4 regions of the Clostridioides sp. ES-W-0016-02 genome follow, and region 2 is predicted to be linked to each of the others. Evidence: riboswitches for the same ligand, from Rfam matches in the RefSeq annotation. Region 2 holds a riboswitch; each other region holds the start of a gene.
What was found. Region 2 has a riboswitch for cyclic di-GMP ahead of IC758_RS10820 (cold-shock protein). Riboswitches for the same ligand answer to the same signal wherever they lie in the genome.

Region 1: linked by a shared signal. The riboswitch ahead of IC758_RS15475 (SrtB-anchored collagen-binding adhesin) and the one ahead of IC758_RS10820 (cold-shock protein) in region 2 are both predicted to bind cyclic di-GMP.
Region 3: linked by a shared signal. The riboswitch ahead of IC758_RS18565 (type II secretion system protein) and the one ahead of IC758_RS10820 (cold-shock protein) in region 2 are both predicted to bind cyclic di-GMP.
Region 4: linked by a shared signal. The riboswitch ahead of flgB (flagellar basal body rod protein FlgB) and the one ahead of IC758_RS10820 (cold-shock protein) in region 2 are both predicted to bind cyclic di-GMP.

Annotation. Positions count from the first base shown of each region.
Region 1 covers NZ_CP061361.1:3,298,827-3,307,088, reverse strand. The annotation lists gene IC758_RS15500 (calcium-translocating P-type ATPase, PMCA-type) at 1-13, shown strand, start outside; gene IC758_RS15495 (EFR1 family ferrodoxin) at 511-1,263, shown strand; gene IC758_RS15490 (EFR1 family ferrodoxin) at 1,447-2,208, opposite strand; gene IC758_RS15485 (hypothetical protein) at 2,691-4,310, shown strand; gene IC758_RS15480 (cation diffusion facilitator family transporter) at 4,544-5,722, shown strand; cyclic di-GMP riboswitch class II at 5,843-5,928, shown strand; gene IC758_RS15475 (SrtB-anchored collagen-binding adhesin) at 6,045-8,262, shown strand, end outside.
Region 2 covers NZ_CP061361.1:2,210,889-2,219,150, reverse strand. The annotation lists gene IC758_RS10825 (MurR/RpiR family transcriptional regulator) at 337-1,209, shown strand; gene IC758_RS10820 (cold-shock protein) at 1,395-1,595, opposite strand; cyclic di-GMP riboswitch class I at 1,745-1,841, opposite strand; gene hcp (hydroxylamine reductase) at 2,106-3,764, shown strand; gene IC758_RS10810 (helix-turn-helix domain-containing protein) at 3,813-4,022, opposite strand; gene IC758_RS10805 (DUF2975 domain-containing protein) at 4,033-4,500, opposite strand; gene IC758_RS10800 (alpha/beta hydrolase) at 4,791-5,489, opposite strand; gene IC758_RS10795 (TetR/AcrR family transcriptional regulator) at 5,754-6,311, shown strand; gene IC758_RS10790 (GNAT family N-acetyltransferase) at 6,581-7,060, opposite strand; gene IC758_RS10785 (N-acetyltransferase) at 7,365-8,123, shown strand.
Region 3 covers NZ_CP061361.1:4,006,832-4,015,093, forward strand. The annotation lists gene IC758_RS18555 (type II secretion system F family protein) at 1-775, opposite strand, end outside; gene IC758_RS18560 (GspE/PulE family protein) at 787-2,463, opposite strand; gene IC758_RS18565 (type II secretion system protein) at 2,618-3,109, opposite strand; cyclic di-GMP riboswitch class II at 3,267-3,352, opposite strand; gene IC758_RS18570 (ribose-phosphate diphosphokinase) at 4,196-5,146, opposite strand; gene glmU (bifunctional UDP-N-acetylglucosamine diphosphorylase/glucosamine-1-phosphate N-acetyltransferase GlmU) at 5,241-6,620, opposite strand; gene spoVG (septation regulator SpoVG) at 6,831-7,109, opposite strand; gene purR (pur operon repressor) at 7,265-8,143, opposite strand.
Region 4 covers NZ_CP061361.1:322,614-330,875, reverse strand. The annotation lists gene fliJ (flagellar export protein FliJ) at 1-244, opposite strand, end outside; gene fliI (flagellar protein export ATPase FliI) at 272-1,591, opposite strand; gene IC758_RS01860 (FliH/SctL family protein) at 1,595-2,335, opposite strand; gene fliG (flagellar motor switch protein FliG) at 2,319-3,389, opposite strand; gene fliF (flagellar basal-body MS-ring/collar protein FliF) at 3,402-4,952, opposite strand; gene fliE (flagellar hook-basal body complex protein FliE) at 4,977-5,294, opposite strand; gene flgC (flagellar basal body rod protein FlgC) at 5,304-5,708, opposite strand; gene flgB (flagellar basal body rod protein FlgB) at 5,716-6,033, opposite strand; cyclic di-GMP riboswitch class I at 6,439-6,528, opposite strand; gene IC758_RS01830 (radical SAM protein) at 6,710-7,837, opposite strand; gene rfbF (glucose-1-phosphate cytidylyltransferase) at 7,866-8,262, opposite strand, start outside.

The sequences.
Region 1 (8,262 bases), 1.1 Mb from region 2:
TAATAAAAATTAGATTATAAAATTTCGCAAAATCGTATTAATACTACGCTTTTGCGGTTTTATTTGTTTTTGTGTAAGTGATTTCAAAATACTATTTATCACTTTTTTGTATGGTACATTATTATACTTAAAAAGATGATTGACCATTAAAATATGGTATTTAGCAAAATATTCGTGAGATTTAAAGATTATTATTGCTACTAATTTACTGCCATTAAATGAGTCCTGATATGATGTAAAGAGTCTTGAAGATATAAACTGATAAACAACATAATTTTAAAAGTATTTGATATGAAATAATGATATATAATCTTTTAATGGTAAAGAGTTTCTTTACCAATGTCGCAATATTTATTTTGTCTGATATAATGGTTAAAGAACATTAACGAAACATATTGAGGAGAACTAAAAGAGTAAAAATACAAATAAAAAGTATATCTGAGTATTTAAGTAAGTTAAAAATATGTATGGGTTTAAAAATAGGAATTTTATAAAGGAGTTGCTAAAATTATGATTGTATATTTTTCTGGGACTGGTAATAGTGAATATGTAGCAAAAAGAATGGGTAAAGAGCTTCAGAATGAAGTATTGAATATATTTGAAAAAATTCGAACTAGGGATTATTCTCATTTAGCATCTGAAAGACCATGGGTTATCGTTGTACCAACTTATGCATGGCGTATTCCACGTATTGTGCATGAATGGTTGATGAAAACAGAACTTAGTGGAAATAAGAATATTTATTTTGTAATGACCTGTGGGGCTGATATTGGCAATTCAGGCACATACTTGAAGAAATTGTGTAAAGCAAAAGGGATGAATTACAGAGGATGTGCTTCTGTAGTCATGCCAGAAAACTATATTGCGCTTTTTAGTACACCAAGTAAAGAAGAAGCTCTAGTAACGATTGAACAAGCTGAGCAGAAAATATCATCTACAATACACTGTATTAGAACTGATATAGCATTCCCAGAATCGAAAGCAACATTTAAGGCTAAATTCAGTAGTGGATTGGTCAATAATATATTTTATCCAGTATTTGTTCATTCTAAAAAATTTTATGTGACAGATGCTTGTGTTTCTTGTAAGAAATGTGAAAATGTATGTCCACTTGGAAATATACACCTTAATGATGGAAAGCCAAACTGGGGAAATCATTGCACTCATTGCATGGCTTGTATATGTCGATGTCCAAAAGAAGCTATTGAATATGGCGAACATAGCAAGGGGATGGCACGTTATATTTGCCCAAAGGAAATCTAAAAATAAATGACTTAAATTAATCCTGATGTATTTTGATGAGGGTGCTTTAAAAGCAATCATTATATAACATAGATTTTATTTAATGGAGTATTAATTTAAAAGACAGTTGATAAATAGTCAGCTGTCTTTTTTTAATCAATTAAATTAATTAGTCATCATAATTAAATTATAATGAAACTTGTATTATAGATATTTTTCAATTTTACTTTGTTCAATTACACGTTTACCTAATAAGGTAATTGCCTGTTTTGGGCAATTATTAACACAGCGATAACACATAGTACATTGATTTCCTGGTATAGCAACACCATTTTTCACAACAATATTTTTCAAGCAACATAGGCTTACACATTTTCCACAGCCAATACATTTATCAGCACTTATTTTTAATTTGTCTGAATAGTATTTTGTTTTATTAATAAAATATAACCTTTGTCCAAATAAACCTGCTATATGATGAAAAATTCCGATTCCATCTTGTGGTGGAGTTCCATCTTGTATTTTTCTTACAGCATGCTTTATTTTTTGCTCTGCATTTGTTATGAGTTTCTTGTTGCTTTCTAAAGTCTTTTTTAATGCCTTTTCATCAGCAATGCTATCAGGCATTTTTAAATGTAAACCTCCAATAGTGACTGCACCATATTTTTTAAGCAAACGAGCTAAGATACCTGCTCCATCTCCACTGAATAACCCCATTGTTGCAATAATAAAAACTCGCTTGTCTTTCCATAAATTTTGATGATTGATTATAAAGTCCTTTAATATTTTAGGTATGTTGCTGTATTGTGTAGGATAGCTAAATACAATATCTTTATGCTGACTAATTTGATGTAACAATTGCTTATCTTCAATAGAAAATGCTTTTGATGTCATATCATATTCCTGCAAAAACTTTTCTATACAATATTTTGAATTGCCTGTTCCACTGAAATATATTCCTAGCATAATTTTTCTCCAAATCTTAATTTATTGACTTATTTGTTTTATTCTACCATGAGTATATTTAAAAGTCATTTTTTTATGTTTTGAATAGATATTTGAGCAAAAGTTATGTGAATTAATTTTGATATGTAGAAAATAGAGCATTTTTTATTGATTTAAAAATGTTGTTAATAAAGAATTTTTTATTTTACTTAGATATAAATTAATATAAAAAATCTGTTATAAATATGTTGGTTTGATTATAAATAAGATATTTCTATGCTACTTAATAAATAAAAGTTGTCAATTAAGATGCATATAAATAACTAGTATTATGAAAAATATAATAGAGAATTTGTTTGTGATATTATTTTATATTTATATGAGTAGGAAGTGACTATAGGTTATAATAGTAGAAAGCTTAATAAGTGAATGTTAAGGAATAAATGCAATTAATAAAAATTTAAAAATTTTATCTAAAGGGATATATAGAAAGGAAAATATTTATGAAGTTTAAAAGGTGGGTCAGTATAATTTTATCTATAATAGTTATAAGTGCTCTTCTTGTGGGTTGCACAAATAAATCTAATTCGGATACAGTATCAAATGAAAAAATATCATATGAAATAAATTCAACAAAAAATAGCAATAATAAGGTTGAAACTAATAAATTTAATTTAGGAACATCAGAAATGGTTATAAGAGGTAAATCTATACCATTTAATATGGAAGGAATAATATCAGTACCTGAAAATATAAAAGAAAAAGCACCTGTAGTATTAATCTTTCATGGACAACATGGAGATGGAGAAAATGATTTTGAAGATGGATTTAAATATCTTACTGAGGCTTTGGCAAAAAATGGTATAATAGGAGTATCTATTGATACCTCAGTAAATTATACTTTTAAGTATGGAGAACCAGTGGAAAATGAAAGAATAACTTATTTAGCTCAAACATATATACAAACTTTTAAAGACATAAACGAAGGTAAGAAAAATGGATTTGGGTTATACCTCAAAGATAAAGTTGATTTAAATAGAATTGGTCTTATAGGACATTCTGTAGCAGGTTCAGGGGTAATTAAAATAGCAGAAGACCAAATACAAAAAGGATTCAAAGGGATAAAAGGAATTATATCACTTACACCAGCGTATAATAGCCCGATAGAAAAGTTTCCTGATATACCAACAGCAATAATAGTTTCAGAGTATGATGGAGATGTTGTTCATAGTGGAGATGATATTTTTTATGATATATCTTTAGATAAAAATAGAAAAAGCCCACTGGGTCTAACTTATCTAGTGGGAGGAAATCATAATGCATACAACTCAGTTTTAGGAGAAAAAGAGTTTTCTAAGCCACAGACTACTAATGGAACTTATCCTGAGAAATTAGGACAAGAAGAACATAGAGATTTTTTCTCTAATTATGCAGTTGACTATATGAAATCTATTTTTGAGTTTGATAGTAGTGAATCACCTATCTTCAATAAAAAAGGATTGCCTTATAAAATGTATGGATATCAGACTTTAAATAAAGTTAAATATAGTGAATCTGTAGAATTATTCAATAAAAAGACATTTAAAAATATAAGTTCAAGTAATGTTGATATAAAAGAATTGGTTGAATCAGAGAGATTGAATAAAGATACTGCAAAAATATTTATCAATACTGGAGTGAATGAAGATTTAGACTTGTTACAAGTTGATTGGAAATCTGAAAGTGGAAAAATAGAACTACCTTTAAATAATAATAACTTAGGAGCTTATTCTGCACTAAAGTTTAGATGGGCATTAAACTCTCCTAGTAAATTAAATAATAAAGATAATGTAGTTTCTTTCAAACTTAGCTTAGTTGATTCTAAGGGAAAAGAAAGCAGTATCATTGTAGAAAATGATAAAGTATCTGCTATGAAGTATTTTGAAGGAGAAGTTATAAAAGATGAATATGTAGAAGGGAAGTTTATGGAATTCTGGTCAAGATATACTCCAATAAGTGATACAGTAATACCACTTGAAAAATTTAGAAATATAAATTTATCTAATATAAAGAATGTTACAATTGAATTTGAAAGTCCAGAAACTGGTTCAATTATGTTAAATAAAATAGTTGGTATAAAATAATAAAAGTGGTTCTAGATAAAAGTATAAAGTATCTAGAACCAATTTTATTAGACATTATTAATTTTAGTCAGAGATATAAAACTACTTCATATTAACTATAAGAAAAGAAAATTAAGAATATTTTACTGATATAGAACAAGTTTAAAGAATTTTATATCTAAATTGTGTTATCATGAGTAAAGATATCAAGTTTCGAGTTTATTAATAAAATAAAAGACAGGGAGGTAAGTTTCATGTTCTCAAAAATCCTAGTCAAAACATTTATCAAAGATAGTGAGAATGTTCAAGATAAAGTTGTTAGAAATAAGTATGGTTATGTAGCAGGAATAGTAGGCATAATATCTAATTTAGTTTTATTTATAGTAAAGGTTTCTATAGGTGTACTTACATCAAGTATAGCTATAATGGCTGATGCGTTTAATAATCTTTCTGATATGGCATCTTCAGCAATAACTATGATAGGGTTTAAACTAGCAAGTAAACCAGCTGACAAAGAACATCCTTTTGGGCATGGTAGAATAGAATATCTATCAGCATTAATAGTAGCTTTTATGGTTATGTTGGTTGGACTTCAATTTGTGAAATCGTCTATAGAAAGAATAACAAATCCAGTTCCTATAAAGTTTGAATTAGTACCACTGATACTTTTAATTGCATCTATAATGGTTAAAATATGGTTGAGTCGCTTTAATAAATTTATGGGAAATAAAATTAATTCATCAGCATTAAAAGCAGTGTCATTGGATGCTTTGGGAGATGTATTTACATCAAGTTGTGTAGTTATATCTTTTATTTTGGCTAGATTTACTGATTTACCTATAGATGGATATGTAGGTATTGTAGTATCATTAGTAATACTTTATGCAGGATTTTCTCTTGTAAAAGATACTATAAATCCTCTTCTTGGGGAAGCTCCAGATGAAGAAATGGTCAAATCTATTTTAGAATTATTATTATCTTATGAACATATAATAGGTACACATGATTTAATAATCCATAATTATGGAGTTGGAAGATGCATTGCATCTATACATGCAGAAATTCCAGCGAATATAGATATAATGGAAATTCATGAAATTATAGATACTGCTGAGAGAGAAATATCTGAAAAGTTGGATATATATTTGGTAATTCATATGGACCCTATATGCCTTGATGATGAAGAGGTTATATCATCAAAAAGAGAACTTGAAGAAATACTTAAGAAAAACAGCCTTATAAAATCTATGCATGATTTTAGGATAGTTGGAAAAGGAAGTAAGAAGAATTTAGTCTTTGATATAGTAGTTAATCCTTCTGAATTTTCTAAAGGTATGTCAGAAGAAGATCTAAAAGCAGATATAACAAAACTAGTTAAGGAGATGAATCCTGATTATAATTGTGTAATTGTTGTAGACAAGGATTTTATTTAATGATGATAAAAAAATAAAGGAAAAAAATGTAAAAAATATAGACAATAAAACATAGACATAATATAATGGATATATAACTGTATTTAATTTGAATATAATAATTTTTAATTATTTTTATAAAAAAATTATAGAGACGTTGAAGTATATCCTATTACTGGGCACCTTATGGGTATACAGAGTCAATGGTGCAACCGGCTATGAATATAAATTTTATTTATTTCATAGCTTTTTTTGTATAGTTTTTTGATAAAAAAAGTTAAATTATATTGGGTATTTATGGAATTTTACAAGAGTGTAAATAGATTAGAGGGGAGCAATCTATATGAAGAAAGGAAATAAAAAGGCATTATTAATCAGTTTAATTATGATTTTAAGTATGATAGTTACTACAATATATCCATCTGTATCTTATGCATCAGAATTAGAAGGCAGTGGGTCTATACAAAGCAATTCAAATAATTTACCAACTGGAGATGGAAAACAAGAAGAAAATAAGAAACCAGAACAGACTCCAGAGGGAGATAAGCAAGAAGAAAATAAGAAACCAGAACAGACTCCAGAAGGGGATAAACAAGAAGAAAATAAGAAGCCAGAGCAAACGCCAGAAGGAGATAAGCAAGAAGAAAATAAGAAGCCAGAGCAAACGCCAGAAGGGGATAAACAAGAGGAAAATAAGAAGCCAGAACAGACTCCAGAAGGAGATAAGCAAGAAGAAAATAAGAAGCCAGAGCAAACTCCAGAAGGAGAGAAACCAGAAGAAAACAAGAAACCAGAACAAACTTCGATAGAGGATGAAAATTTACTTAAGACTTTAGAAGAAGAACTTAATGAAGATAATGAAGACCACGGATTTATCGTAAAAATTAATAATGATGCAATAGAAACAGAGTCAATGAAAAAAATTACATTTAATTTAACTTATACTCCAACATCAAAAGGGATAAAAGCAGGTGACTCAATAACTTTTAAGGTTCCAGATGTATTTAATAAAGTTAATTTAGATTATACAAGTGAATGTTTTGATAAAACAGAGAGTAATGGAGAGTATACGCTTACATTTAGAGAATTACCTAATGGTCAAAGTGTAATGCAAGGAAAAATTGGATTAGAAGCATATGTGAATAAAGTTAATGAAGAAACAAGTGCCAAAATTCATATTGAAACTACTGGAAAGATAGAAAGTGGAAATGGAGATGTGGATATAGAAATAAAACCTGGCGATAAAGAAGACATTGAAGAAGCTAAAGGAACACTTAAGAAGCTTGTTGAAGGAAGAGAGTCAACTACTGTATTTATGCCAGTTAAAAATAAAGATGTAAATTATACTATACAAGTAAATGAAAAAGAAGAAGAATTAAAAGATATTACTTTATATGACGAACTCCCTGAAGGAATGACATTAATAAAAGATTCTGTAAGTATAGTAGCAAGCAATGGAAAAGAAGTAAGTGATTTTAATATTGAACAAGGTGAAAATTCTATTTCAGTTACTTTTGGAGATATAGATAAAGCGTATACTGTTAAGTATAAGGCTAGAATTAGTGATGAAAATGCAAAACATGGTAACAAATATAAGAATATAGCTAGATTAGAATCTGCAGGTAATAAAGTTCAAGAAGATGATGCTATTGTAAGTATATTTGATAGAGGAAATGATTATCTTTTGACTAAGGGGCATTCAGGAGCAACAAATATTACTCAAGTAGGTCAAGTAATCAACTATCAGATTTCAATAAATGATGATAAATCACCAGTAAGTAATGTGGTTATAACAGATAATATACCAGAAGGTATGAGATTAACTACTGCTGGAGAAGCTGGGCATGATTTTAGAGTTGTAGAAGTTCCAATGAATGGTGGCTGGACTCCTTGGAGTAAAGAAAAAATTGCAAATAATATTTCATATAAAACAGAAGAAAAAAGAAATGAAAGTGGGCAAGTAGAAAAAGTTATAACTGGATTTACAATTAATCTTAGTGAGGAAGAAGTAGAATCAAAGTTCTTTATAGCATATACATTAAAAGTTATTAGTATTGAAGATAGTTATACAAATAGAGCTGTTCTTGATGCGAATAATAGTCAAGTAGATAAAAGAGATGAGATAAGTTTTAAGAAGAACTCTGGATTAATAAGTGCCAAAAAAGAGGTTGATAAAAAGGTATTAGATGGAAATGATAACCAAATAGTTAAGTATAAAATAAACATGTCAACTTATGGTGTTTATGATGCAGGGCAAGTAAATATTTTAGATGAAGTAAATCCAAAATTAAAAATATCTAATATAAAATACTCTGATAATCTTGAACTTAAAAAAGAAGCTGAAGATGGAAAAAATACTATAAGATTAGTAAATAAATATGAATTTAAGCAAATAAAAGAAGGTGAACCTGTACAAGGTTGGGTTACATTTGATGCAGATTTTACAGATGTAAAAGTAGGGGAGACTATACAAAATGTAGCTCAGATTAATGGTTCAAGTCCTCCTGGTGTAGAAACTACTAAACAAGGATATGCTTTTGAAGCTAAGAAGGTAGACAGTT
Region 2 (8,262 bases):
ATATATTGTAACCTTTTAAAAACACTTTAAATAATAAGTATATGATAATTTACTTTTGAAGTAAGTAATGTACTTAAATATGCAAAATAAAATATTTAACTTTTAAATGAGTAAAAATTGAAAATTTTAAAAGAAATATTGAATAAATCTTAAAAAATGCAAGGAAAGATGGTATAATAAATTTAATCGAAAATACTATGTGAAGTATAAGGTACAGAAAAGTTAGAATTTTATGAGTTTAAGAAGCTGAGATAAAAACTAAAATAATAAAATTTTTAGAAAAAATATTAGTAGTGATAAAAAGAAAATAGTTTATATAACTAAAAGGAGAAAAAAATGGAAGAAACAAATGAAATGAAAGATAGTAAACATTTGATATCAAATATACAATCTCAATACACGAGGTTAAGTAAGGGGCAAAAACTTATAGCACAATATATTTTGAATAATTATGATAAAGTTGCATTCATGACTGCATGCAAATTAGGTGAAACTGTAGGAGTGAGTGAATCTACTGTTGTAAGGTTTGCAAATGCTCTAGGCTATAGTGGGTATCCAAAATTACAAGCTGCACTTCAAGAACTCATAAAAAATAAATTAACTACAGTACAAAGAGTTGAAATGGCACATGATTATTCTGATGATTTTGCAATATTGAACAAAGTTTTAAAGAGTGATATAGATAATATAAGATCAACATTAGAAGAAATTGATGAAAAAGCATTTAAGGAAGCTTCTAATAAACTTTTAAAGGCAAGAAAAATATATATACTTGGTATGAGAAGTTCTTTTGTAGTAGCTCAATACCTAGGTTTTTACTTAGATATAATACTTGATAATGTCCATATAATTAGAATGGATATGGGAGATGCATTTGAACAGATTGTAAGAATAAACGAAGAAGATGTTATAGTTGCAATTAGTTTCCCACGTTATTCAAAAAAATCTTATCAAATTGTCAATTATGCTAAGGAAAAAGGAGCACATGTAATTTCATTAACAGATAGTTTATTTGCACCAGTAGCAGCACTTGCAGACAATACTCTTTTGGTTAAGAGTAATATGGCTTCATTTGTAGATTCACTAGTTCCAGCACTTAGTATTTCAAATGCTCTTGCAATCTCTGTTGGTATGAAAGAAAAAGAAGATATTAAACAGCACTTCGATGACTTAGAGCAAATCTGGAAGAGATATTCTGTATACGAGTAAAGTTTATATATTAATAAGTATGATTAATTATTAAAAATCTCAAATCCATCAGTTTTTGAGTAAAAATACTATAAAAAACTGACTGACATTTAACTGACAGTCAGTTTTTTTATTTAAATAAGATTTTGCTTAAATTATCAATAAAAAAAGACCCTCAAAAGAGTCTTTCCCGAAAAATCTATATATTATAATATAGTTATATTTTCTGCTTGAGGACCTCTAGCGCCTTTAACTATATCAAAGCTTACTTGTTGACCTTCTTCTAATGATTTAAATCCTGAAGTTTGTATAGCTGAGAAATGAGCAAATACATCATCTCCACCTTCTATTGATATAAACCCAAATCCTTTTTCATTATTAAACCATTTCACTATTCCATTATTCATTAAAAATACTCCTATTAACCTATATCAAGATATACTTGATTTAATTGTGTATTACCACAAATATTATTATATCATAGATTAATAGGAATGTCTATTCAATTATATTTTTTAGTTAACATTTTTGGTTATTATTAGTCTTAAAAATATATTTTTAAGACTGTCTGACATAACTCATAAATTAATTTATAAGTCTTAGTCCCTATAGCTTTGCGTCACTAAATTTCTCTAGTTTTGCCGATTTAGTTTTATTCTACAACTACAATAATACATTAGAATGAGTTATTATTCAACATTCTTGTTTTAAAATCAAATAAATTTAAAAATAGTTTACTTAAATTTTTAAATCATATCTAAAATAATTTAGGAGTACCTTTAAATTTACTTACTTGCATTATAGAGAATACTTATCATAGTATGTACATTTGAAGATGCAATTTTAATTTACTATTTTTATAATATATAACATATATGGGTAAACTATGTAACAAGGTAAAGAGGAGGTATAAATATATGGAAAATTCAATGTTCTGTTATCAATGCGAGCAAACTGTTGGTGGAAAAGGATGTACAAAAATAGGGGTTTGTGGTAAAACGCCAGAAATAGCAGCACTTCAAGACTTATTAATCTATCAATTAAAAGGTATAAGTTGTTATGCTAAAGTTTTGTTAGATAATGGAGAAAAAATAGATAAAGATATAGTTTCTTTTGTAGAAAATAGTTTATTTACGACTTTAACAAATGTAAATTTTGATGGTGATGTACATGAAAATATGCTAAGAAAATCACAAGAAATAAAGCAGAGATTAAGAAAAAAAATTAAAGAACCTATTGTAAACAATGAGTATGCTGAATATAATTTAAGTGAAACAAGAAGTCAAATGATAGAAGATGCTAAAAGAGCTGGAATAATGTTTGATGAAAGTTTAAACCCTGATATACGTTCACTAAGAATGACAATACTTTATGGATTAAAAGGAATAAGTGCTTATGGGCATCAGGCTAGAGAGCTTGGATATTATAATAATCAGGTAGATGAATTTTATTTTAGAGCATTATCAGCAATTACAGATGATGATATTTCTTTAGAAAACTTAATAACATTAACTCTTAAGACGGGTGATATGAGTGTTGCTGTAATGCAAAAACTAGATGAAGCTAATACTACCATTTATAAAAATCCAGAACCTCATAAGGTAAATGTAAAAATAAAAAAAGGACCTTTTATAATAGTTTCAGGACATGATTTAAAAGATTTGGAAATGTTACTTAAACAAACAGAAGGAAAAGGGATAAATATATATACTCATGGAGAAATGATTCCTTGTCATGGATATCCAGAATTAAATAAATATACTCATTTAGTAGGGAACTTTGGAGGAGCATGGCAAGATCAACAGAAGGAATTTGATTCTATACCAGGATGTATACTGATGACAACAAATTGCTTAATGAAACCAAGAGATTCTTATAAAGATAGAATTTTTACAACTAGTGTCGTCGGATGGGATGGTGTAAAATATATAGGTAAAAGTGAAAATGGAGAAAAAGATTTTAGTGAAATAATAAATAAAGCACTAGAACTTGGTGGGTTTGAAGAAAGTGAAGAACCATATGAAATATTAGTAGGATTTGGACATAATGCTACATTAAGTAATGCACCAGCAATAGTAGATGCAGTTAAATCTGGAAATATAAGACATTTCTTCCTTATTGGAGGATGCGATGGTGCAAGACCTGGAAGAAACTATTATACTGAGTTTGCTAAACAAGTTCCTAAAGATTGTATAATTCTTACACTTGCATGTGGAAAGTATAGATTTAATAAATTAAACTTTGGTGAAGTAGCGGGGTTTCCTAGGTTGTTAGATGTTGGTCAATGTAATGATGCTTATTCAGCAGTAAGAATAGCCTTAGCTTTAGCTGATGCATTTGATACAGATGTGAATAGTCTTCCTCTCTCAATAATATTATCATGGTATGAGCAAAAAGCTGTGGCAGATTTATTAGCATTATTATCACTAGATATAAAAAATATTTATTTAGGGCCAAGTTTACCAGCCTTTATAAGTCCAAATGTACTACAATACTTAGTTGATACATTTAATTTAATACCTATTAGTACACCTGAAAAAGATTTGGCAACATGTCTAAATGTTCCACTAAAATAATAAAAGCTATAGGTGATAATCAAAAAGAGTGTTTTAGACACTCTTTTCTTAATCATCTTCTACATATTCAAGTATATCACCTGGTTGGCAGTCTAAAGCTTTACAAATTTCATTTAGAGTGGTGAATCTAATAGCTTTTGCTTTGCCAGTCTTTAAAATTGATAAATTAGCATTTGTAATATCTATTTTTTCAGCCAAATCTTTAAGTGATATTTTTCTTTTTGCCATCATTACATCTAGATTAACTATAATTGCCATAATATCACCTCTATATCGTTAAATCGTTATCTTCTTTTATTTTTATAGCTTTATTAAATGTTTCAGCAATTACAAAACACATTAGTGAAAAGATAAAAGAGATGACCATAAGTGGTGAAATTCCTCCATTATCAGTTCCAAATATTTTTATAGGACCAGCATTTACACTATAACCATTGATACATTCAATTATAGTATTTATCAATAAGCAATATCCCATTATTTTAAATCTCTTAACATTTTCAAGTATAAAAGGTGAGTATTTAGTGCTATTAATTATAAAAGTTAGGAATAAAATAACTATATAATAGTCAGAAAAATAAACAATTCTAACAATTGTAATAATCAATTTTTCAAAGCTAAAATTATACAAAGATATGGGTATCATACATAAGAATATTATACCTGTTGCAGCCATACTTACTAACATAATGTACAAAAACACTGTTAGAATATTTCTAAAAAATTTTGTACTCATAAATACCATCTCCTTAATATAGGTTATATTATTGATTATAATATATAATTTATTGTTTTTCAATAAAAAAATATTGATTAAAATATAAAAATATTATTGTATATATAAATAAGAATATTAAGGTGGTAAGTTTATATGAAAAAGAATATAAGTTCTAAAATGTTGAATAATATTGTGCTAGTTGGAATAATTTTAACTTTATTATCGCTTATTTTAATGATATTAAGATAAAGTGAATTGATAGAATAATTATTCTAATTTATAGATAAATAGTAATAATGAAATTATCTTCACTCAAATAAAGTATTTGTCCATTTATTTAATACTTTTAATTGCTCTGGTGTATTAAACCAATGCTCCCCGTTTGCTATAACTGTTAAATTACAATTAAAATGGCGTGTAAATTTCTCTACCACACTTAGTTCTGTAAGTTCGTCATGTTTACCATATAGTATTCTTGTTGTAGTGTTCCATTTAGTAATAGGATGTTTTTTGACATATTGCAGATATTCCCATGAAAGTGTATGACCAAATGAAGTTGGAATAATTAGTTCATGTTTAAGTTGTTCTTCTGATACATTTGCCCAAAGCATCATATTAGAAATAAGTTGTTGCATATCGAGAATTGGAGATACAAAAACACACTCTTCCAGATTCTCATTTTCAAAACTTAACATACTAAACCATGCACCAATACTATTTGCATATAATGCAATTTGATTCCAATTAGATTTTGCATATTTCATTATAGCTAATAACTCTGGAACAACATTCCATGGGTCAAACGAAATGTTTTCTTCTTTACGTTCTCCATGTTTAGGTAAATCAATGCTTAAAACCTGCCATCCATGATTAACAGCGATATTAGCAAAAATTTCGGCTTCTTCTTTATAACCACATTGTCCGTGTATATAAATATACAATTTGTTTGAAGGATTTCCCCAAAGAATTGAAGGAATTCCATGAATTTGAAAATATTTCTTTTCCATAAAAATCTCCCTTCAGTTTAATATATAGTATCTATTGATATATCTATTAAACTATAAAATTATACTGTAATATTCTAATTTAATTATCTATAATACTAATTTAATTAGTTATAATACTAATATAGTTAGTATTATATTAAACTAAAATTAAATTGTCAACATTGCACTCAATATAAAGTTTTTTATAAGTCTTAATTGTTGACGAAGCTAATTAGATTAGTTAAACTAATAAAGTAATTAATTTTAGTTGAGAGAGGTATAATCATGCGTGTTAGTAGAGATATAGTAATACAGGTAGCATCTGATATAGCTGATAAAGATGGGCTTAACAAGCTTTCTTTAAAAGTTGTTGCAGAAAAACTAAGTATACGTACACCTTCTTTATATAATCATATAGAAAGCTTAGATGATTTGTTGAGAGAGGTTGCTCATAATGGTATGAGGAAAATGAATAAACAGATGGAGAAAGTTGCTATTGGTGATTCTGGAGATACAGCTATAAAGTCTGTAAGTATTGCATATTTTAATTTTATAATTGCTCATCCTGGGGTTTATGAAACAATTCAATGGGCTATTTGGCATGGGAACAAAGAAACATCAGAGATATTTGAAGAATATAAATCGCTATTAGAAAAACTTATTCTTTCTTGTAATTTAAGAACAAAGAATATAGATGAAGTATTAAATTTGTTGATGAGTGTGATTCATGGATATTCAACTTTGCAACTTGGAAAAGCTCTTTTAGATTCAGAAGAAGCCATAAAAAGTCTATCTGACACTGTTGATACTGTACTATTAGGTATTCATAAAAAGTATGACTAAATATATCGCTAAATATTAATGTAAATGATAGAATTAATAATCAACATTACATATATATCAATAAATTATAATATAGTTGATTTAATTAATAGATTGGATTAGAAAATAAGAAGTAAAAAAATAAATATTAATGTCTTTGCTAGAAGATTCTTTCAAAGTATATTACTTAAAACTTAAAGAAAAATAGTGTACTTTAAAAATTTAATCTAAAAGCAAATCAACTTTAAAAACTTTAAGTGGATTTGCTTTTGATATATTTCTTTGTTAAATTAATTTGATATTGATAGTTTCATTGGAGTAAAACGTATACCATTGACAATCTGTTCAGCATTAGTATTTTTAAATCCTAATTTATGGTAAACTTCAACAGCATAAGGGGATGAATTTACAGTTACTTCAGTTAAATCATCTCTGTTTTCAGTACAATACTTTACACCTATAGCCATTAATTTTTTTGCAACACCACATTTGTGATAATTTTTATCTACAAATAACATACATATATGATTTAGGTCTCTGATAGCTAAAACCCCAATTAACTTTTCACAATCAAAACAGCCCCAAAAGAAAATAGATTTTTCTTTGACTTTTTCAATAATAGAGTTATATTCTATAAATTCATGGAATGACTTAATTCCTTCAGCACAATAATCTGGAGACTCAAATTCTTCAAATACATTCCAAATTAAATTCAATGCACTTCTAATATCAGGTTCTTTTAATTCTCTTATTAGGTACTTTTCACACATTATAAACAACACCTCTATTATTAAAAATTTTTCTTATAATTATATACCTTAAATATATTTATTTCAATATAAATTGTTTTATTAAATTTGAATTTAAAGGTGATTAATAAAACAATCCATATATAATATAGTTAGAACATAAAAATTTATTTAATTTTACATATAATTTAATAATGATAAATTTGAAATAATTTAATATAAAATGAAAATATATATGACATATAAGTGTCATATATATAATAGTACAATTAAAGATATAGTATATATATGAAAACTATTTTGTAAAGAGAGAAGGAGAGGTAATATGCAGATTATAGATATAAATTCAAATAATATTGATAATGAACATGTATGTTGTGCAATTACTGAAAAAAAGGGAGAAAACTGTGTTTCTTCTAAAAAATATTGGATGAAAAGTAATTTTGACAAAGGTCTTGTATTTAAAAGATTAGATGAAAGAGGTAAAGTTTTTATAGAATATATACCAGCAGAAAATGCATGGTGTCCTATTACTGCAGATAATTATATGTATATTAATTGTTTCTGGGTATCTGGAAAATTTAAAGGACAAGGATACTCTAATTTATTACTACAAAAATGCATTGATGATGCAAAGTCAAAAGGAAAATATGGGTTAGTTGTACTTTCATCTGAAAAAAAGCTACCATTTTTATCTGATTCTAAGTATTTAAAATATAAAGGATTTTATCTGGCAGATACATCAGAACCAAGTTATGAGTTATTGTATTTTCCATTTACTGATAATGCACCTATTCCATGCTTTAAAGATTGTGTAAAACAAAGTAAATCAAAGGAGAATGGGATAGTTTTATATTACAGTAATCAGTGTCCATATACTGCAAAATATACTCCTATTTTAAAAAAAATTGCGAATGCTAGAGGTGTTGAAGTAAATCTTATAAAATTTGAAACAGCAAAAGAAGCACAAAATGCTCCTGCACCATTTACTACATATAGTCTTTTTTTCAATGGAGAATTTATAACTAATGAGATACTTTCTGAAAAAAAAATTGAAAAATTTTTAGATAGTAAAGGTTTTTAAAACTTAATTAAAATAAGATATAAATTTAAATCTTCTAGTTTTTGTGCAATTTTTAGGTGTTTGTTTGGACATAAATGAGAATATACATTCCATGTTGTTTCAATTTTTTCATGTCATAAATGTTCTGCTATTGTTAGTA
Region 3 (8,262 bases), 1.8 Mb from region 2:
CAGGAATCTTATTTATAACTCTATCCTTTTGAGCTCTACCCACTGGTGTTTTTAGATACTTCTTAAATTGGTAAATAGACAGTATAATAACTAAAAGTACTATTGGCCAAAATGTCTTCATAAATGTACCAAATCCCATAACAATCCTTGTTACAAGTGGAAGAGTGGCACCTACTGTTGTGATTGAATTAATCATCTTAGGTACCATAAATGCTGTAAATATAAAAATCATTATAAATGAAGAAATCAAAACTATTAATGGGTATGTAGCTGCATTTCTAAGCTTTTGCTTAACTCTATGCTCACTGGAATAAAATGAAGCCATACTTTTTAATACTTCATCTAGTTTACCTGTAGCCTCACCTGTAGCCACCATAGCACCAAGTAACTTTGGAAACTTAGACTTTGGTGCAAGCATTGAGTCAGCAATAGTAGAACCTATTTTTATCTCTGCTACTATACGATTTATTTCTTCTCTTAATGTAACATTAGTTGACCTTCCTGCTAATGTTTCTAATCCAGAAATACTATTTATACCAGAAGATACTATAATAGCAAACTGTCTGCAAAAATGGCTTATTTGGTCAGCCCCTAAGTCTTTTTTTCTCTTTCTAGAAGATATATTTATATTTTTACTTTTACTTTCTTTGATTTCAAGAACTCTAAGATTTCTTTTTCTAAGAAGACTTTTAGCTTCATTAAAATCATTAGCTTCAATCACATCAGTTTGCTTTTTCCCATCCTCTTTTATTATTGTGTACTTAAAACTTTTCATAATATCATCCCTTAATCAGTCATCAAAATTATTCTAATCATTTCTTCTACTGTTGTCTTTCCACCTAAAACCTTTTTAACTATATCCTCTTTTAGACTAATCATACCTTGTTTTTTAGCTAACTTTAAAATTTCTCTTTGATTTGCAGATGAATCTATTAGCTCTTTTATTTCTGGTGTAATTTCAAGCATTTCAAATATACCTAGACGACCCTTATATCCAGTATTATTACATCTTTCACATCCCTGTCCTTTATAGATAGTCACTGATTCGTTTACATCAATGCCAAGAGCCTTTTTTTCTCCAGTGTCTGCCTCATATGAAATTCTACAATGTTCACATATTTTTCGTGTCAGCCTTTGAGATATTACCCCTAAAAGAGATGAAGTTATCAAAAAACTTTCCACATCCATATCTAAAAGACGTGAAATCGCTCCGACTGCTGTATTTGCATGTAATGTACTTAAAACTAAATGTCCTGTAAGAGAAGCTCTAATTGCTATTTCAGCAGTTTCTGTATCTCTTATCTCTCCAACCATTATTATATCTGGGTCTTGACGCATAAAGGCTCTAAGCCCACTGGCAAAAGTAAGTCCTGCCTTCTCATTTATTTGAGATTGATTTACACCAGGTAGTTCATACTCTATAGGGTCTTCTATCGTTAATAAATTTCTATTTTCCGTATTCAATTGATTTAGCATTGAATATAATGTAGTAGTTTTTCCACTTCCAGTAGGTCCAACTACCAATATAAGCCCATAAGGAGTATTTATTAACTCATCATATATCTTAGAGCCATGTTCATCTATTCCTAGTACTTCTTTACTTACCATAAAATTACTCTTATCAAGTACTCTCATTGCTATTTTTTCATCCCTATTAGTAGGCATTGTAGAAACCCTAAAATCTATAGGTTTATTATCTACTTTTAAATATATTCTACCATCTTGTGGAATCCGCTTTTCAGATATATTTATATCTGACATTATTTTTATACGACTTATTACCGCTTTGTATGGAGCAGAGTTCATTCTCATATATTCTCTTAACATTCCATCTATTCTAAATCTAACACGCATGTAATTTTCGCTTTGTTCTATATGTATATCACTGGCCTCCATTCTAACAGCATTTTCTAGTATATTATTTACTAGTCTTACTATTGGAGCAGCATTTACATCCTCTTCAAGGATTACTGTTTCTCTAATTCCACCAGTCTTGTTTTTGTTGTATTCAGTCATTGCTTTATTTATTTCTGAATGTGCATAAGCATGACCTATTGCTTTGTTTATATCTTCTGCACTTGATATAAATATTTCGACATCTTTACCTGACATACGTCTTACATCTTGAACTGCTTCTCTGTCTTGTGGGTCTGACATGGCTAGACATATCTTGTCTCCATCGATTTTGAATGGAAATATCGCATATCTTTTACATATATTTTCTGGAACCATTTTTGTAGCTAATGTGTCTATTTCTGTTCCTTCTAAAAATACACTTTCTATATCCAAAAGTTCTTTTAATACACTTATTAATAAGTTACTATCTATAAGACCTTCTTGTACTAGAAATTCTCCTAGTCTTTTTCCACTGTTTTTTTGTTCTGATAATGCCCATTTAAGCTGGTCTTCTGTTATGTATCCTTTTTCAACCAGTTTGTCTCCTATTCTAACTTTTTTAGCCACAGATTTCACTCCTTTACTATCTCAATTATATCATCATTTGTGATTGGACATTAAAGAAAATAGTATAAAAGACAGGAAGATTTTCTTCCTGCCTTTTTCATTAAATTTATAATTAAACTTAAATATAATCAAATAATAAATATATTATTTACTATTAATTACCACTACTACCATTATCCTCTAAATTATCTATAAGAATGATGTATATATCACCTTTATCTAAAGCACTAGTTAACTTACTAGAAAGATTTTCATCTGTATAAACCTTATCTTCCCCTATATCAGATACTAGTTTGTTCGCTTGTTCTTTTGTTATTGTTGCGCCATCTATCAATAATGCTAATTTTTTATTATTACTAACTTTAACTAAATCATAAGTTCCACCAATATCAGAATTTTCTATATCAGATTCCAAGTATGATTTTAAGTGCGTTTTTATATCTGTAGGTAATGTGTTAGTATCTGCATAATAAGACAATGCTGCACTTTTAACTGAACTATAATCAGACTCAACACTTGCTACCTTAGCTTTGTTTATATTACTAAATAAAGCTGGAACTGCCACTACTGCTAATATACCTATAATTGCAATTACTACCAATAATTCCACTAAAGTGAAACCTTTTTTATTCTTTCTTAACTTCATTTTTATTCCCCCTCAATTTTTTTAATTAATACTTAATTATAATATATCTGGTTAAAAATCTAAGTAAAATTATTTACACGTACTAACCAGATTTATTTCTAGCATATAACCATTTTTTTGAACAAAAAAAACTATGAAAATAAAAGTATCATAAATACAATTTCATAGCCGGTTGCACCACTAACTCAATATGTTCCAAGGTGCCCACATTACAGAACATACATCAACGTTTCTATTTTATTAAATTTAGAATGATATATAACTCATAATAGAGATACATATCCACTTATATTATATAATAGTTACCACATTTTAGCAATACAGTTTATATTATTTATATATACCAAACTTTAACATATTCAAACATAATTTCCGAAAGTAATTATACTATACAAAAAAAGAAACATCTCCCTACAATTATCATATATCGTAAGGAGATATTTATAAATTATCATTTAGTTTTATCATTGTCATTTCCATCCTTTGCTAATATTTATTTGAAAGCTAAAAGCTATTACAATATAGTATTTTATTAAAAACATCTATATATAAACATTCTATATTCTTGCAGTTATGATTCAGCCACAATCACTATATAAATGAAACTCTTCATCTATATATATGCTTATCGTACAAAATTACTTTCTTTACAGTAACTTTATATAATCCAGAACCCTCTCACAAACACTAAAGATATAGAATAGATACTATTTTCAATTCTTATAAATAAACTTTCAATAGATTTTTATATTTACTTTAGATTGTGGCTGAATCAATTAATTATTAGGGGTTCATCTTCAATCCTTCCCATTGGAAACACCTCTTTCTTTAATTTATATTTACATAATACTACATAATTCAAACTTTTTCAATGATTTTTCCAAATATTTTTTATATTCGTAATATTCATAATTTTATATTTTTTATTAAATTTAGTTTTTAATTACTTATCCACATGTTTTACAAGAAACATTTACTTTTATATACACACATACAACTCCAATAAATTATACTAATACATAAATTAGATATTAAAAAAGAGTTGCTTAAAAACTTACTTTAAGCAACTCTTATAAATCTAATTAATTAAAATAATTTACTTACTGATTCATTAGAGAATATCATTCTTATAGCATCTCCAAATAAAGGAGCTACTGTTTTTATTTTTATCTTATCTATTCTTTTTTCTTCAGGAAGTTGTATAGTATCAAGAACTATTAACTCACTTATTTCTGAATTAGAAATTCTTTCAATAGCTGGTCCTGATAATACACCATGAGTACAACAAGCATAAACATCTTTTGCTCCAAACTCTTTAAGCGCATTTGCAGCATTAACGATTGTTCCAGCTGTATCTATCATATCATCTAATAGTATAACATTTTTACCTTTAACATCACCTATTAAGTTCATAACTTCACATACATTAGCTTTTGGTCTTCTCTTATCTATTATCGCTATTGGAACTTCTCCATTTAAAGTATTAGCAAACTTTCTTGATCTAGTAACACTTCCTAAATCTGGAGATACTACTACTAAATCTTCTATTTTCTTTTCATTGAAGTAATCTGCTAATATTGTTCCACCTAATAAGTGGTCTAGTGGTATATCAAAGTATCCTTGTATTTGAGCTGCATGTAAATCCATTGTTAATACTCTGTCTGCTCCAGCAGCAGTTATTAAGTTTGCAACTAATTTAGCAGTGATTGGATCTCTTGCCTTAGCTTTTCTATCTTGTCTTGCATATCCATAGTAAGGAATAACTGCTGTTATTCTTCCTGCTGATGCTCTCTTTAATGCATCAATTAAGATTAATAACTCCATTAAGTTATCATTTACTGGACTATTAGTAGATTGTACTACAAACACATCACAACCTCTTACTGTCTCATTCATGTTTACACATATTTCACCATCACTAAATGTACCTACTTCACAGTCTAGCACTGATACACCTATATAGTCAGCTATTTTTTGTGCTAACTCTTTCGATGAATTACCTGCAATAATTTTAATCTCGCTTCCGCTAGTATTCATTTATGTAACCCTCCTGAAAATTTTAAAATCCTAATGAATATAATTTATAATAATTTCGAGCTAATTTTATTAGCCAAAATAATAAACTAAGTAACTACTTACCTTGATTATCTTTTTGATTCTTCTTTTCTACCCATCCTTCTTTAACAACTTGTCTTTGTCTTGCTATTGCTAAAGCTCCATCTGGGACATCATGTGTTATTGTTGAACCTGTTGCTATATATCCTTTTTCTTCTACAACTACTGGTGCAACTAAATTAGAATTTGAACCTATAAACGCATCATCTTTAACTATTGACTTAAATTTATTTTTACCATCATAGTTTACAAATACTACTCCACATCCAATATTTACATTTTTTCCAACATGTGCATCTCCTATATAAGAAAGATGAGATGCTTTTGAACCATCTTCTATAACAGCATTTTTTACCTCTACAAAATCACCTATTTTTACATTGTTTCCTAAGTTAGTTTTCGGTCTTAAATATGCATATGGTCCAACAGTAGTATTATCTCCAACTTTACTATCAAGTATCGTTGAATTTTTTATTTCTGTCCCATTTCCTATTTCTGAGTTTGTTATAGATGAGTTCATTCCAATTATACAATCTGAACCTATCTTTGTTTTTCCTTGTAACATAACCCCTGGATATATTATAGTATCATTACCTATCTCAACATCAGATTCTATGTAGGTAGAGTTAGTGTTTATTATAGTCACTCCATTTACCATATGAGATTCATTTATTCTTCTTCTCATAATTTCTTCTGCCTTTGATAATTCCACTCTTGAGTTAACACCCATAAGTTCTTCAATAGTTGAACCTGCAAATGCACCAACTTTTAAGCCCTTGTCTCTCATTATTTTAGCAGTATCAGTTAAATAATATTCACCTTGTGCATTGTTATTATTTAACAAATCTAATGCTTCTCTAAGACTCTTTCCATTAAAACAGTATATCCCAGAATTTATCTCACTTATCATTTTTTCTTCTGAATTTGCATCTTTTTGTTCCACTATTTTAAGAAGGTCACCCTTCTTATCTCTTATTATTCTACCATAACCTGTTGGATTTCCAACTTTTGTTGTAAGAACTGTGGCATGATATTTATTTTCTATATGGAAATCAAATAATTTCTTTAATGTTTCTTCCTTTATAAGTGGAGTATCTCCACAAAGTACAACTATTATATCGTCATCATTTATATATTCTTTAGCCATTTTTACAGCATGTCCTGTTCCAAGCTGTTCTGTTTGCATAGCTATCATAGTTTCTTCTGCAAGTTTTTCTTTTACTACATCCGCTTCATGCCCCAAAATTACAACAGTATCCTTTACACCTGATTTTTTTGAAACATCTATAATATGGTTGACCATTTCTTTTCCGCATACTTTATGTATAACTTTTGGGTATTTAGACTTCATTCTTGTTCCTTTGCCAGCGGCAAGGATTATAGCTTTAAAGTTCATTGATACACTCCATTCAATCTAATTTAATTTTATTCGTATTATTATCTCAATCAATATACATTATAATACATTTATTTAACAATTTGTATACAACATATACATTATCACTAATAATATAGCACTTTTTTACTAAAAAGTACATATTTTAATGCAAATTCTACATTTAAAAAGAGCCTAAATGTTCGGGCTCTCTCCATTTTATATTTATTGTTATTCAGCAGCTACTTCCCATTGAACTAATGCTTCATGATACGCTTGTAAAACTGCATCTTCTAAAACTTGTCTCATTTCTGCATTTATTGGATGAGCTATGTCTCTGAAATTTCCTTCGCCTACTTTTCTGCTAGGCATTGCTATAAATAACCCATTGTGGCCTTCTATAACTTTTATATCATGCACTACAAACAAATTATCAAAAGTTATTGAAACTATACATTTCATCTTGCCTTCTTCTGTTAATTTTCTTACTCTTACGTCAGTTATCTTCATACCAATATATCCCCCTTTGATTTTGACAGAAATTAATTTATATTAAAATTATTATTGTTGGAATAAATTAATATAAACTGTTTTTTAAGTAATTCTATGGACAACTAGGGATATCCTCTTTTTATTTTTACATATTTTTCTAAATATTTTTTTTATTAATCTTCATCTATTTCAAATTCAAATTCTGAATCATTTTCTTCATCTAATTCTTCATTTCTATATTCATCTTTAAAAGTTTTTAAATTTGGTTCAACTACTATTTTATCTCCAGTAACATCTAACTGAATTAGTGATATATAATCTTTTACCATTTTTTCTGAAGGATTTGTTGTAGATATAAATACTCCAGTACCTATAACCTCTGCTCCAAATTCATTCATAAGGTCTACCATTCCTTTTATAGTACCTCCACCCCTCATGAAATCATCTATAATTATAACTTTACTATCTGGTTTAAGAGCCCTTCTTGGTAAACTCATACTCTCAACCTTCGAATTATTTCCACTTACATATGTCATACTAAGGGTAGGACCTTCTGATACTTTTATGTCTTTCCTTATTATAACTAAAGGCAAATTCATAGCCTTTGCAGTCATAAGTGCCATAGGTATACCTTTTGTTTCCATTGTTACAACATAATCTGCATCTACATATTCAATGTTTGAAGCAAATATTTTTCCTATCTTAGCAGCTATTGTAGGGTCATAAATTAAATCAATTAAGTATAAAAAACCACCAGATAGTATTCTAGATGTGTCACATATTTTCTCACATAATTCCATTAAAAACTCTGCATTTTCTGCTATAGAAGTTTTAGGTATATATTTTACTCCTCCTGCTGCACCTGAGATAGTTATAACTTTCCCTAAATGTAGTTTTTCAAATACATTTTTTACAACTAATAAATCTTCACTTATTGTGGATTTTGCTGCATTAAATTGATTTGTAAAATAACTTAATGTATATATTTTATTTGGATTATCAGATAGTATTTTAACTATTGCTCCAATTCTCTCTGTTCTTTTAAATTTCATTACTATTTCCTCCTACAAATACCTTTATATAACGTTAAACTAAATAATGCATAACAATTCGTATTGTGGTATAATATTACTTATGTTTTATTATATTCAAAAATAAAATACATATAATA
Region 4 (8,262 bases), 1.9 Mb from region 2:
CTTTTATAGAGTTATTTAAAGCTAACAAATAGTTAATAGTTATTTTTTGATTTTGAATACTATCATTATTTTTACTTATTGAATACTTGTTATAATTACTTTCCAGGTTTTCTAAATTATTTTCTATATCTATTTTTTTTTGTTGAATCTTAGCAAATTCCATTTTTATCTTCTCTTCATCTTTCATTTTTAAGTCTAAAACCTTCTGTAATCTAAACTTAAAGTTCTTATCCAACTCTATCACAACCTATTCAAATATTTTTTTAATTATTTATTCAAATATTCTTTTCAAACTACTTATAGTTTCGTTAAAAGAACTCTTTTCATTTATCCCTTGTTTTAAAAAATTGATAATATGCTCATGATAATAGATTGCTTCATCTATTTTTTTATTGGTCCCTGAAGCATATGCACCTATATTTATCAAATCTTCTGCCTCCCTATATTCAGAGAGCATATCTCTTGCAAAAGATGCTACTTTTATATCTTCTTTTGAAGCAATTTCATTCATAAGTCTACTTAAACTATTTAAAACATCTATAGAAGGATAATGATTCTTGTTAGCTAAATCTCTAGATAGAACTATATGACCATCAAGTATTCCTCTTGTAGTATCTGCTATTGGCTCATTAAAATCATCTCCATCAACTAATACTGTATAAAAAGCGGTTATAGAGCCTTTATCTGATGTCCCTGTTCTCTCCATGAGTTTTGGTAAAATTGCAAATACAGATGGTGTGTATCCTTTTTGTGCTGGTGGCTCTCCTATAGCTATTCCAACTTCTCTTTGCGCCATAGCAAATCTAGTCACAGAATCCATCATAAGTATTACCTTTTTCCCTTGGTCTCTAAAGTATTCGGCTATTGCAGTGGCTGTAAGGGCACCTTTAAGTCTAACTAATGGTGCTTTATCTGATGTTGCGCATACAACAACAGATTTTTTCATTCCCTCTTCACCTAAGTCTTTATCAATAAAGTCTAATACTTCTCTTCCTCTTTCTCCAACAAGGGCAATTACATTTACATCTGCTTTTGCATTTCTAGCAATCATACCTAGCGTTGTACTCTTACCTACTCCACTTCCTGCAAATATTCCTATTCTCTGTCCTTCACCACAAGTAGTAAATGCGTCTATTGCTCTTACACCTGTTTCCATTATATTTCGTATCTTTTTTCTCTTCATTGGGTCAGGAGGTTCATTATTCAAGTTGTATCTATCTCCTAAAACAATTTCTGAGTTATCTATAGGATTTCCAAGACCATCAAGTACTTTACCTAGTAAATTATCACTACACATAACACTTAGAGGTATCCCCTTAGAAATAACTTTACAACCAGGTGATATTAATGTTAACTCTCCTAATGCCATTAATATTACTTCTTTATCTTTAAATCCTACTACCTCACAATTCACTGGCTTATTGACTTGATTATATATAACACATAACTCGCCAACAAAAGCTTTTATTCCTTCAACTTCTACAGTAAGTCCTATTATCTTTTTAACTCTACCTTCTGATATAGTGAGTTCTAAATTTTCTATTTTCTTATTTATTTTGTCAAAATCTATAGAGATATCAGTTTTATACATATTTTATTCACCAAGCAATTCTTCTTTTAGTTTTTCCATAGCACAATCAATACCAACTATTATTCTTCCATTTTCCTTTTGTATAATAGCATTTCCTTTATCTATACTATCATCTGCGATAACAAATACACTTGATTTTAATGATGTTTCTTCTTTAAATAATTCAAACTCTTTCTCTATATTGTCTTTATAGAAAGAATTACATCTTACTATGAATGAACTACTTCCTTCATAATCTTGAATAATTTGTTTTAACAAATCGCTCATAGAGTCTTCATCTTCAAAGTGATTTTTTAGCACAGAACTAGCCATATTAATAGCAAGTCTTATAATCTCTTTATTTTTTTCTTTTATGTACTCAGTCATTTTCTCATTAGCTTGTAATAAGATTAAATTTGCCTGATTTCTTATAGAATCTGCTTCATCTTTAGCTTTTTGGGTATACTCATTATACGACTCTTTATATCCATCCTCATATCCATTTTTCTGGCCTTGACTATATCCTTTTTCATATGCTTGCTTTTCTATATTTTGTGCGTTTATTTTTGCTTCTTCCAATATCTCATTCTTTTTTATCTCAGCAGATTCTATAGCTTCTTTTATTACTTCATCTCTAAATCTACAATCATTATCCTCGTTTATATTTGATTCTCCCAATCTAGCTTTATCTATTATAGATAAGTCCAGAACTCCTTTATATGATGCTTTTTTACTTTTAATAATTTTATTATTCAACAAAGTCATCACCAAAATTCCTTACAATAGTTATGGCACCTTCTCTTTCAAGTTTCCTTACAATACTTACTATTTTTTGTTGAGCACCTTCAACCTGAGTAACCTTTATGACACCAACCATTTCCATTTCTTCTTTAAGTGCTTCTGCTGCTCTAGAAGATTGGTTTCTATATATAGCATCTGATATTTCATCATCCACACCTTTTAAAGCATATACTAAATCCTTCATAGTTACTTCTTTCAGTACTTTCTGTATGCTTATATCATCTAACTTGACAATATCTTCAAATACAAATATATTAGATTTAATTTGAGCTGCTAAGGCTGGGTCTTTTTCTTCAATAGTATTCAAAATATTCTTTTCTGTTTTTCTATCAGAATTAAGTAATATTTGAACTAAGGTAGCTATTCCTCCATAGTCTTTAAAATCTTCACCACTTATTGAATGCAATTTATCCTCTAATGAGCTTTCAATTACACTTATAACATCTGGAGATATTGAACCCATTGAACTTATTCTCATAGCTACTTCATTTTGTAAATCAAAATCTAAATAAGCTAAAACTTCTGCACCATTTTCAGGTTCCATATGTGCAAGTAAAATGGCTATAGTCTGTGCACTTTCATTTCTAAGTATTTCTAATATCTTCTTTACATCTAGTTTTATAATATGTTTAAAAGGTTTTGTACTTGTATCTATTGATATACCTTCAAGTAATTTACTTGCTTTGGCATTTCCCAGAGCATTACTTAACAATTCTTTGGCATATTCAAGCCCGCCTTCTATAACATAATCTTTCGCTTTATTTATTTCTACAAACTCTTTTAATATTTCTCTTCTTTCTTTTGAAGCTATTGAAGAAATATTTGCAATTTCCAAACCTATTTTTTGAACTTGTTTATCTGGTAGACTTTTTATTATATCACTAGCCACAGTTGGACCTAATGTCATTAACAGTACAGCGGCTTTTTTTAAACCTTCACCTTCTACCTTCTCTTTCTTATCATTTTCACTTATATCACTTAAATCAAACGCATTAACATTTGTAATTTCCGCGGACACTTTCTATCCCCCTTACTCATTTAACCAAGTTTTTATTATCTCTGTGACTTGGTCTGGTTTTTCTTCTGCATACATTTTAACAGCTTCCTCTAATGTCAATTCTGGGTCATCCCCTAATAGAGGATTGTCTTTCTTATCAATAGAATTAGAATTAGTACTATAAACTTCATCTTCATAATCCATATCTTCTTGTTCACTTCTCTTTTTATATATTAAGTATCCAATAACACCTACTGCAACAACTGCTACTACTCCAACAACCGCTTTTATTATATTGTTTTTGAATCCTTCTTTTTCAATATCTTCCATTTCTTGTTTAGCTTCTGCCTTACCTTTAGGGTCAAATACCATTGAAACAACGCTAAGAGTATCTCCCCTAGCTCCATCCATGCCTATAGCATTATTAACAATATCTTCCACATCAGCTTGAACACCTTTAGCTATTTTTCCATCTATAGCAACAGAAGCTGTCAATCTTTTAAGTTCTCCAGGCGCAACTATAGTGTGAGTTTCAATCTTACCTGTTTCATATTCAAAACTCTCATCTAAACTATCTTCTGTATTAGTACCATTTTTATTTCCTTGGTTATTCATATTAGCATCTACACCTTGGACATTATTTGTTGCAGATTTAGATGAATTTTTTGACCTTGTTTCCTTTATAGCAACTTTATCAGGGTCAATTTTTATTTCAGTTTTTTCAGCTGTATCAAAACTCAAATCAGCATTTACTGTAGCTTTTACTTTTCCTGTACCAAATATTGGTTCTAACATATCTAAAATAGATTTTTCTAATTGTTTATTCAACGCCTGCTCAGATGCCTTATTTTTATCAATACTAATAGCACCATTTATCGGTTGATTGTTTTCATCAACTTCTTCATCATCTAAGATGCCTTCAGATAATAAGTTCATTTTGTTATCAATAACTTGAACATTTTTCTCTGGTATATTTGTAACACTTCCTGATACAAGTGCCATAACAGATTTTATTTGATTTTTCTCTAAAGTAGTTCCTGGCTTTAGCATCAAATAAACTGCTGCACTTCCTGGAACAGCTTCCTTCTCAAATACAGAAGACTCACCAAATGTTATATGTACTCTAGTATCTTCCACCTGAGGAAAACTCTTGATTGTTTTTTCTATTTCTCCTTGTATCATTCGTTGCTTCTTAATTTGAAACTCTTCATCAGTAAGACCTATTGATGAACTATCATCCATAAGTGCAAATCCTTTAGAACCACTTGTCAAACTTGGAGCTAACTCTAATCTCAACTTATCAACTTCTGTTCTAGGAACATAAATTGTACTTCCTTTTACCTTGGTATCTATCTTTCTAGACTCTAATTCTGCTGATATATCTGCAGCATCTTGAACATCTAGTTCTGAAAATAAGACTGCATACTTATTTTTGCTTGCAGATATTGCTGTAAATACTAGCGCTAAACATATAGCAACAATCCCTATACCTAATGCTATCTTAGTTCCCTTTTTTAGAGAACTTATTTTTGTCCTAGATTTAGCAACTTGCTCCTTAATCTTATTTTTAAAACTGGCTATCATTGATTATTACTCCTGTTCAAAAGGCTAAATTTGTACTTTATTCATTTCTTGATATGCATCATGAATCTTATTTCTAACTTCTATTAAATATTGCATAGATAGTTGTGCTTCTTGACCTTTTAACATAACTTCATGCATAGAAACATCTTCGCCTTTTATAAATTTTTCTTTCATATTATCTGCTGTAACTTGCTGAAAATTGACTTTATCTATAGTATCCATTATTACATCTTCGAAATTCTTTTTTTCTTCTTTATTATTAAAATTTAATGGTTTTGTTTCTCCAATTAAATTATCTAACTTTGCACCTTGCATTAAATTGTTAATTTGTGTAATTGGCATAATTTATCCCTACTTTCCTATTTCCAGTGCTTTTGCTATCATAGACTTCTGAGCATTTAATGTATCTATATTAGACTCATATGCTCGTGAAGCTGTTATTAAATCTGTCATTTCAACCAATATATTTACATTTGGATATTCTACGTATCCATTTGGCTTTGCATCTGGATGAGATGGGTCATATACTTCTTTAAGAGGTGATTTATCATCTTCAACAGATGTGACTTTTACTCCTAGCATACCTAATTTGTTATCATAGTTTTCTTCAAAGGAAACAATTTTTCTTCTGTATGCTTCTCCATTTGGACCTCTTGTAGCGTTTATGTTAGCTACATTAGATGATATGATATCCATTTTCAAGCTTTCTGCTGTTAAACCACTAGCAGAGATCTCCATTCCACTGAACACACTCATCTTCTAATTACCTCCCACTTATTATTGATTTAGTCATTGCTATTTTACCATTTGCAAAACCTATCAAAGCATTGTATTGTAACGTTGTCATTGCTTGATTTACCTTTTCTTCTTCTATATCTACATTATTACCATCCACTCTTAATCCCTTGGAATTGTCTGTTTTTTCTTCTATTTTAGGCATGGCATCATTTAATGTTTCTTCAAAAGTTACATAGTGTTTCTTATAGCCCTCAGTATTTATATTTGCTATATTATTTGCTATTGTCTGACTTCTTAAATTAGTTGCATCTAATCCCATTTTTATAATGTCATATGTATTCATACTCACTCCTCCTTAAAATATTTTCATCTACTCTATTTATTAATTAAAAACAGAGTTGCTATATTACAAAAAATGACTTCTTTATTTATTCAAATTAATTACATTTCTATTACATTAATATAATAATGTATCATTTTAGTAAGAAAACAAATTTTTTCTCAGTAAACTCCAGTGAAAATAAAAAAAAAATTTAATATATATTTAATTTTTTCTACGCAAAGTTGCCTTTTTTTGTAAAATAGTCACTTTTTTATACGCTTTATCTTTATTTTAAATTATAAATCGGTAAAATTTGTTATTATATATACTTTCTACTGTAATAAAGTAATATTTTCATAATAAAATGACCGCCAAAAAGGCAGTCAATTCGACTAATCCTACGCATACAGTATACTTAGGACTCTTTTTGGCAACTGGCTAGCATAGTTTGTTATACAAACCTTAGCCCCTATAGCTTTGCGTCGCTAGATTTCTCTAGTTTTGCCTATTTAGTTTTAACTTAAGTATACAATAAATAACAATTTTTTTAAACATTTTTTACTTATATTTTTAATATTTCAATTAATATTCGATATTTATAGCTAAATATCCAGCATAAATTAAGAATTTGTTATTACAAAAAATAAAACAGCTTAAAATATTCATTCTAAGCTGTTTTTATTTTTTATATAAATATCTATAATGTAACTAGATGAGATTCTTCTTTATCCCATTCAGGAGAAAACTTATTTCCTATTTGTATGAAAGAAGACTTTTTATTCCAATTAGCAAATGAAGATTGATAGCACACCTTACATGAATCATTCATATTTACAGTATTAATATTTTTTCTAAACTTTTTATATTCCAAAGAATTCCACATTTCTTCAAAAGTTTTATATTTGTCAATATGAAACAACTTTATAGGTGTAGACATACATGAACGTACAAATCCATCTGACCCTAAAAAAAAGTCTCTCCATGCTGTAAAACAATCCTTATGTAGTTTTTCACATGCACTATCTTCACCTTGTATATGAGGTAACTTAAGAATAATATTTAACTCATCTGCTAAAACCTCTGCTTCCTCAAATACTTTTTTAACCTCATCTTGGCAATCATATAAACTTTCATCATGCATATTTTCATCAAATACAGTTAGATACACTACCTTAAGCTCTTGTAAACCTATTTTTTCAGCTAATCTAACCATTTTTGGTATCTCATACAAATTAGACTTCATTGCTGTGAAAACAAAATTCATATATGGCCAATTTATACCTCTTTTACTCTTTTCATCTGCTATATGTTTAATGTTTTTTATGATATGATTAAAATCAGCTCCTGATCTTATATTATCATTAATCTCTTTAGATGCCCCATCTAAACTTATAGCTATAATGTCAGTTTCTGTATTGAAGATATCATCAAATAATTTATCCAATTTCATACCGTTTGTACAAAAATATTTTCTAAGACCATTTTTTTTTGCCCAATATAAGAAATCAACAAAATTTGGATGTACTGTTGGTTCTCCCCAGCCCATTAAGGTTACTTCTTCTACTTCATTTAATATATTCTCAAATTTTTCAGTCCATTTAAAATCAAAAATTGTTGCTTTGAATTCTGCTGAATTTCTTCCACACATAATGCAATTTAAATTGCAAGCATTCGTAAGTTCAAATACTAATCTTCTGGGTTTCGCTTCTAGAATGATAGTCTGATTATATGACTCACTTTCATTCAAATTGCTATTCTTTTGTTGTAACTCTGTCAAAGAGTTAGTTTGTTTTAAATCAATTGTTTTAGCTCTCAATATACTCATATTGATATCCCTCTTATTTCTATGTATTTTACCATATTTTCCAAAAAGCTTTATTTTCTTTCCAAAGAGAATTAAGATTGTTCATATCTCTTTCATTGTCCATACATGCCCATAAACCTTCATGCTTATATACTGCTATTTCTCCTTTTTTAGCTAGATTTTCAAATAGACCATATTCCAAATCACACTCATTATCTTCTGTGAGATATCTTAATAGTTTTTTATTAAATACCATATACCCACCATTTATTAACCCCTTTGATGTTTGTGATTTTTCTTCAAATGATTTAAGTACCTCACCATCTGCAATAAGTTCTCCAAATCTAGCAGGAGGTCTTACACCAGATATTGTAAGTAACTTACCAACTTTATTATGAAAGTGTATTAATTTATTTATATTTATATTTGCTAATCCGTCTCCATAT